Linked DNA regions of Methylomagnum ishizawai. The protein of the gene in region 1 interacts with the protein of each later gene in a pairwise test. Links are inferred from orthologs where the notes say so. Each region holds a gene or a part of one and is shown on either strand. Other genes may lie near its edges.

What was found. Proteins that work in one complex are often made in the same cells at the same time.
Region 2: the proteins of K5658_RS18395 (region 1) and K5658_RS09185 interact in binary tests that used the Escherichia coli proteins (3 or more experiments, as listed by UniProt). The link is inferred for Methylomagnum ishizawai from one-to-one orthologs.

Annotation. Positions count from the first base shown.
Region 1 is NZ_AP019783.1:4,084,362-4,088,783, forward strand. Bases 658-3,575 are described here. They hold K5658_RS18395 (chemotaxis protein CheA), read right to left. Parts: upstream 3,158-3,575; coding sequence 1,157-3,157; downstream 658-1,156. Other genes in these bases: K5658_RS18390 (chemotaxis protein CheW), read right to left, coding at 658-1,153; K5658_RS18400 (response regulator), read right to left, coding at 3,190-3,555. Also shown: K5658_RS18385 (methyl-accepting chemotaxis protein), read right to left, coding at 1-601; more of K5658_RS18390, read right to left, coding at 623-657; K5658_RS18405 (WD40 repeat domain-containing protein), read left to right, coding at 4,119-4,422. UniProt on the Escherichia coli protein: Involved in the transmission of sensory signals from the chemoreceptors to the flagellar motors. CheA is autophosphorylated; it can transfer its phosphate group to either CheB or CheY.
Region 2 is NZ_AP019783.1:2,013,989-2,016,864, reverse strand. It holds K5658_RS09185 (protein phosphatase CheZ), read right to left. Parts: upstream 1,877-2,876; coding sequence 1,124-1,876; downstream 1-1,123. Other genes in the region: K5658_RS09175 (RNA polymerase sigma factor FliA), read right to left, coding at 2,475-2,876; K5658_RS09180 (chemotaxis response regulator CheY), read right to left, coding at 1,891-2,265; K5658_RS09190 (chemotaxis protein CheA), read right to left, coding at 1-1,111.

The sequences.
Region 1 (4,422 bases):
GAAGCGCCAACGCCAACGCCGCCCCCACGCCCAGGCCGCGCAGGCCGGGACCGGCGGCATCGCCCGCCCACAACAGCCCCGCCGGTATGAACGCCCCCGCCAACAGCAGCAACCCGGCCATCCACCCGAGCGCGCGCATCGACAGCCGGGGCAATGGGTTCAAGCGCTGGATCAAAGGGGGTTCGAGGGTCTCGCCCGCGTTCATACGCCGGTAGCGCTCGGTGGCCACCTCGACCTCGGCGCGTTCCGGCCGGGTCCGCACCGACAGGTAGCCGACCAGTTCGCTCCTTTCCCACAACGGCGTGATATTGGCCCGCACCCAGTAGAAATCGCCGTTCTTGCAGCGGTTCTTGAGGAGGCCGACCCAGGCCTTGCCCGCTTTAAGCGCGTCCCACAATTCCCGGAATACCGCCGATGGCATGTCAGGGTGGCGCACGATGTTGTGGCTCTGGCCCAGGAGTTCCTGTTCGGTGAAGCCGCTGATTTCAATGAATTCGGCGTTGGCGTAGGTGATGACGCCCTTGGGATCGGTTTTGCTGACGATGAGGGTGCCCTCGACCAGGGGGCGCTCGACATCGGTGACCGGCAGGTTGGTTTTCATGGGTTTACCCCTCCTCGGAGGCTAGTGATGGGCCGAGAGTTCGGCCTGGGCCTGGGCCTGGGTCAGGACGGGCCGCTCTTCCAGGCGCAACAGCTTGTCCACATCGAGCAAGGCCACCATGCGGCCATCGAGGGAAGCGATGCCCTTGACGAATTCGGCCCCGACGCCACCGCCGAAATCCGGCGCGGGCTGTACCGCGTCCCGCGGCAGATCGACCACATCGGCCACGGCGTCCACCACCACGCCCATGATCTTGTCGCCCCGCTCCTGCTGGGTTTGCAGGATCACCACCACCGTGGTGGGCGTGTAGACCGGCTGCCCGACCTCGAAGCGTTGCCTGAGGTCCAGGATCGGCACGATGGCCCCCCGCAGGTTGATGACGCCTTTTTCATAGCCCGGCGCGTTGGGAATCCGCGAGACCGGCTCCCAGCCCCGGATTTCCCGGACCCTCAGGATATCCACCGCGTATTCCTCCGCGCCCAGCACGAAGGTGAGATGTTGCGGGCCGCCGACCGGCCGGCCCTGCGCCTGTGCGTGTGCCTGTTCGTCCATCGTTCAATGCCTCGTTTGCACGGGACGCTCCTGCCGGGCCAGCCGCACCAGCCCCGGAATGTCCAGGATCAAAGCCACCGAACCATCGCCCAGGATGGTCGCGCCGGAAATACCCTCGACCCGCCGGTAGTTCTCCTCCAGCGATTTGATGACGACCTGTTGCTGGCTCAGCACGTTGTCCACGAACAGGCCGCATTTCAAGCCCTGACCCTCCACCACCATCAACAGCCCGTCGGTCAGCTTGACGGCGTGGCCGCCCTCGACCCCGAACACTTCGTGCAGGCGGATGATGGGCAGGTATTCGCCGCGCAGGCGGAAGGTCTCGCCCTTGCCGGTGAAGGTGTTGAGCTTGTCCTCGGTGAGGCTGATCGATTCGATGATGGACACCAGGGGCGCGATATAGATTTCCTTGCCCACGGCCACGGTCTGCCCGTCCAGGATGGCCAGGGTCAAGGGCAGGTGGATGGAGAAGGTGGACCCCCGGCCAGGCTGGGTCTTGAGTTCGATGCGCCCGCCCAGGGCTTCGATATTGCGCCGCACCACGTCCATGCCCACCCCGCGCCCGGACACCTCGGTCACTTGCTCCGCCGTGGAAAAGCCCGGATGGAAGATCAAATCGTAGAGCTGGGCGGGCGGCGGATGGGCGTGGGGTTCCAACAGGCCGCGCTCCACCGCCTTGGCGAAAATCCGGGGCGCGTCCAGGCCGCGCCCGTCGTCGGACACTTCGATGACGATATTGCCGCCGCGGTGGTAGGCGTTGAGCAGGATCAGGCCGGTATCGGATTTGCCCGCCACCACGCGCTCGTGGGGGGATTCGATGCCGTGGTCCAGGCAGTTGCGCACCAGGTGCATGAGCGGGTCGGCGATCTGCTCGATCACGGTCTTGTCCAGTTCGGTCTGTTCGCCCATCAGCCGGAGTTCGACGCGCTTCCCGAGCTTGCCGCTGATATCGTGGACCAGCCGCGGCATCCGGCTGAACACGAAGCTGATCGGCAACATGCGGATATTCATCACGCTCTCTTGCAGGGCGCGGGTATGGCGTTCGAGTTGGGCCAGGCCGCTTTGCAACTGCTCCAGCCGGTCCATGGTGAAGGTTTCGCCCAGGAGGCCCAGCATGGATTGGGTGATGACCAATTCGCCGCAGAGGTTGATCAATTGGTCGATCTTGGCGGTATCCACCCGGATCGAACCGCCGCCGACGTTTTTGGTGCCGGTCTCGGCGGTCGCGGGCGGCGGGACCGATGCGGGTTGGACCGCCGCGGCCGGCGCGGCTTCCGGCGGCACCGGCACCGCCGCCAGCGCCGCCAATTCCGCCAAGGGCCGCACCGCCAAATCGCAGTGGTCCTCGACCCAGGCGAAGGCTTCGTCGATATCGGCGCGGGCCACCTTGCCATATAGCTTGAGTTCCCAGGCGAGATAGCAGTCCTCGATATCCAGTTCGTCGGCGCTGGGCAGGAACCCCAGTTCGGCGTCGACTTCCAGACGCCCCAACCCGGCCAGTTCGCGGAAAATCCGGACCGGATCGTTGCCGCTGCGGAACAGGTCGCGGTGCGGGCTGAAAACGATCTGCCAACCCTCGTCCCGGTCGATGGCCGGGGCCGTCGCGCCCACCGCACCGTCCGCCAGCAACCGCTCCAAGGCCGCTTGGTGGATCGCCACCGCCGCCCGGTCCACGGGCCGGCCGGACTGGCTGGCCCCCAGCATATCGCGCAGGCAGTCCACCGCCCCCAAGAGCGCCTCGACCGCCTGGGCGGTCACGGGCCGCCGCCCTTCGCGCATCTCGTCCAGCAAGGTTTCCAAGTGATGGGCGAAATCCGCCACTGCGGTGAAGCCAAAAGTGGCGCTGCCGCCCTTCATGGAATGGGCCGCCCGGAAGATGGCGTTGATCGCCTCGGGATCGGCGCCGCCGGTTCCGAGGCCCAGCAGGCCACTCTCCATGATCGCCAGTCCTTCGAGGCTTTCCTCGAAAAAGACCTGATGAAACTGAGCCAAGTCGATGGCCATGGGGGATACTCCGGAAGGGCGTCGGCGTGGGCCTAGCCCAACACCTTGCCGACGGTTTTGAGGAGCTGGTCGGGATTGAAGGGCTTGACGATCCAGCCGGTCGCCCCGGCCGCCTTGCCCGCCTGTTTCTTGGCGTCGCCGGATTCGGTGGTCAGCATCAGGATCGGGGTGAACTTATAATCCGGCATCGCCCGCAATTCCCGGATCAGCGCGATGCCGTCCTTGTTGGGCATGTTGAGGTCGGTGATCACCAAATCCACCTTGCGGGACTTGGCCTTGCCCAGCGCCTCGACGCCGTCGCTGGCCTCGACCACCTCGTAGCCCGCGCCCTTGAGCGTGAAAACCACCATCTGCCGCATCGAGGCCGAATCATCCACAGTCAGTATGCTCCGCATAATCTTTACACTCTTGATTGGGGTCTGTGGCGCGGCATAGGACGGGCCCGGCACCGCGCCGGGAATTCATAGGACAAGCGCGGGATCGCAGACCCGCGCGACCTCCCCTATCCGGCCTCCGGCAACCGGATACCCGCAGCCCCGCGCCCACGGTGGACTGTCGGCCCGAAGCCCAAGCCGTATCGCAACTGCTACGTTATGGAAGGTCACGGGTTAGAGTGTAGTCGATGCCGATCCTTTTTGAAGAAGCGCGGCCCCGGCCACGCCAAGCCCAGGAATGACACCGGGACCGGGGAAAACGGCTTGCCAGCCAATCGGGCGTTTCGCTAGCATCTAGGACTATGGCGGGCTGGTTCCCAGGTCCAAGCACAGGATCGCGGCCTTGGGAACCGAACCGGACGGGGTCGCATCCGGCCCGCTTGGGGGAATCCGGGAACAATCTATAACAATCCTCATCGGCGCGGTCCCCGGCAGGCCGGGGCGGTCGTCCCCGCCCGCGCCGCCCGCCGCCCCAGCCCCACGGGGCGGGCCGCCGCCACCGCATACAACAAACATAATTCCATCCAATGAACGCGCTGCTGTCCTACATCGAAAAGCTGCTGGTCGGAATCTTCGTCCTGGGCTTCGTGGCTTTGATCGCCATCGGGGTGTTGCGCTACCGCGAGGGCGAATCCGGGGAAGGCGGCGCCACTTGGCACCAGGCCAAGAAGCACAACACCATCGAGGGCTACCTCGAATTCCTGCGCGATTGCCAATCCTGCGCCCACGAAACCGACGCCATCGCCGCGCTGGACGAATTGCAGCGCGGCCTGGGATTGGTGGCGCGGTTGGCGCAAGGTCATTTGGAGGAACGGGCCAGCGTCGCCCTGC
Region 2 (2,876 bases), 2.1 Mb from region 1 along the record:
GCACCAGCACCAGCTCGCCCACCATGTTCATGATCTCGTCCAGGCGCTGGGTATCGACCCGCACCGTGGTTTCCACCGCGGTGGTGGTGGGAGAGGCGGTGGACTTGGCCGTCGTCTTGGCGGGATCGAAGTGGGCGGCCTCGTGGAAAGCGGGCGGAGGTTCCAAAGGCTTGGCCGCTTCGGTTTGGGGGGTGCCGAGATGCCGGCCCCTGCCATGCAGGTTGTCGAGCAAAGCCTCGAATTCGTCCTCGCTGATCAGGTCGGCGGCGGGCTGGGCAGGGGGCGGGGACGGCGCGTCCGCGGGAACGCCGACATGCTTGCCCTTGCCGTGCAAATCATCGAGCAAAGCCTCGAACTCGTCCTCGGAAATCGTATCGCCCACGGGCAGCGCGGGTTCGGCGGCGGGAATCGCGGGCGGAGCCGCCGGGCCGGACCGCTTCGCCCCCCCATGCAGCTGATCCAACAACCGCTCGAATTCCTCCTCGGTGATTTCGTCGGGTTCGGCCTGGGTCTGGGCCGGTGCGGGTTCCACCGGTTCGGCGGCGGGAACCTCGCCCACGATGCCGGGTTCCAGCATGGCGAACAAATCGGCTTCCACCACATTGCTGGGCTTGGGCATGGAGGCGACCGGAAGGGCCGCCACGGGTTCGGGTGTTTGTACCCGAGCGGCAACGGCTGGCGCGGGCGGCGATGACGGGGCTGGCGCGGGTTCGGGCGCGGCCTGCGGTTGCAGCAAACGCGACAGCCGGTCCAGCAAATCGGGATCGACCGGCTCCGGGTCCTTGCCGTTGCGGATGTATTTGAAGATGGAATTGACCACGTCGAGGACTTCGAGGATCACATCCATCAAAACCGCATCGACCCGCCGCTCGCCCTGGCGCAAGGCGTTGAACACATCCTCGGCGCGGTGGCACACCCCGACCAGGACGCCCAGGTTCAAGAAACCGGCCCCGCCCTTGATGGTATGGAAACCCCGGAAAATGGCGTTGAGCAAATCGTAGTCGTCGGGCGTGTTTTCCAGCTCGACCAATTGCCCGTTGAGCTTTTCCAATATCTCCCCGGCTTCCACCAGGAAATCCTGGACGATTTCGTCGTCGAGATCGATGGCCATGGCCGCTTTCCCTTAAAACCCCAGGCTGGACAACAAACCGTCCACATCGTCCTGGCTATGCACCGCGTTGGCATCGACCCCCGGCACGCAAGGACCCAAGGCGGGAACGGCGGGTTCCGGTGCGTCGCCTTCCGCGCGATAGCGGCGGCTGGACAAGCGCACCATGTCCACCAAATTGGATTCCAACTCCTGAACCAACTGGATCACCCGACGGATGATCTGCCCGGTGAGGTCTTGGAAACCCTGGGCCATCAAGACTTCGCCCAACAAGGTTTGCATGGCCACCAATTGCTGCCCGGACTGCGCGAGATGCTCGGCCAGGTCCAGGCTGAGCTGCTTGAATTCCTCGAACGGCATTTCCCGCTGGCGGAAGCGCTGCCATTGGCCGCCCAGTTCGCCGGCCTGGCCCGCCAGGGCTTCGGCCATGGGCAGCAGGGTTTCCACCGCGTTGAGGGTGGTGTTGGCCGCCTGTTCGGTCATGGCGATGACATAGTTGAGGCGCTCCTTGGCGTCGGGGATTTCGCGCTCGGTCAGATGGGCGAGTTTGTCGTCCACCGCGAAGCTGGCGAGGGTGTCGTGTAGTTGACGGGTCAGGCGTCCCACTTCCTGGAACAAGGTCATTTCGCGGACCCGGCCTATGTCGTCGAGGATTTGGTCGGCCTCGATCTGGTCGCCCCGCTCCAAGGCGGAGACCAGGGCCAGCGCCTGGGCGATACGCGGGTCGGCGTCGGCGGGAAGCGGAGCGGCGTTCTTTTTCTTGGCCATGGGCTAACTTCCGTTCAAGCGTCTAGGCGCTCGAAGATTTTTTCGATCTTTTCCTGGAGGGTGGCGGCGGTGAAAGGCTTGATGACATAGCCGTTCACCCCGGCCTTGGCGGCTTCGATGATCTGCTCGCGCTTGGCTTCCGCCGTCACCATCAGCACCGGGATATGCATGAGGTTGGGCTCGGCCCGGACCATGCGCAGCAAATCCAGGCCGTTCATGCCGGGCATGTTCCAATCGGTGATGAGGAAATCGATGCCGCCGCCCAGGAGCTTGGGCCAGGCGGACTGCCCGTCGTCGGCTTCCACGGTATTGTTGAAGCCGAGTTCGCGCAGGAGGTTCTTGATGATCCTGCGCATAGTGGAAAAATCGTCCACGATCAGGATTCTCATATTCTTATTCAAGGTCTTTCACCTCGGTCTGACGGTTCGGGCCGACGCTTCCCGCCCCGGCGGGGGCGGCCTGGGGCCTGGGAGCTTGTCTCTGGGTGGGCATCGGTCGGGATGGCGTTGTGGATTCGATCTATGCCAATGAGGCTAGCACACAATTGGGAGGCTTGATGCGGGAGGTGGGAGGCCGGAGCCTTGAGACCGGAGACCCCTCAAGCCCCCAACCGCCGCCCCCTGGCCTCGCGCCGCTTCACAGGCATCCGCTCGGCGTCCAGCCAGCCCTGCATCCGCGCCCGCAGGCGCAACATGGCCTGGCCCTGGATTTGGCACACGCGGGACTCGCTCACGCCCAACACCTCGCCGATCTCCTTGAGGTTCAGTTCTTCCTCGTAGTACAGCGACACCACCATACGCTCCCGCTCGGGCAAGCCGGAAATGGCATCGGCCAAGGCTTCGGCGAAACCGGCCCGCACCAAACCCTCGGGTGGCGAAGCGGCGGGATCGGCGCATTCCTCCAAGGCGCCATCGCCCGATTCGGTCAATTCCTCGATGCTGAACACCCGGCAGCTTTGCGCGTCGCGCAGGATATCGTGGTAGTTGTCCATCGAGAGACC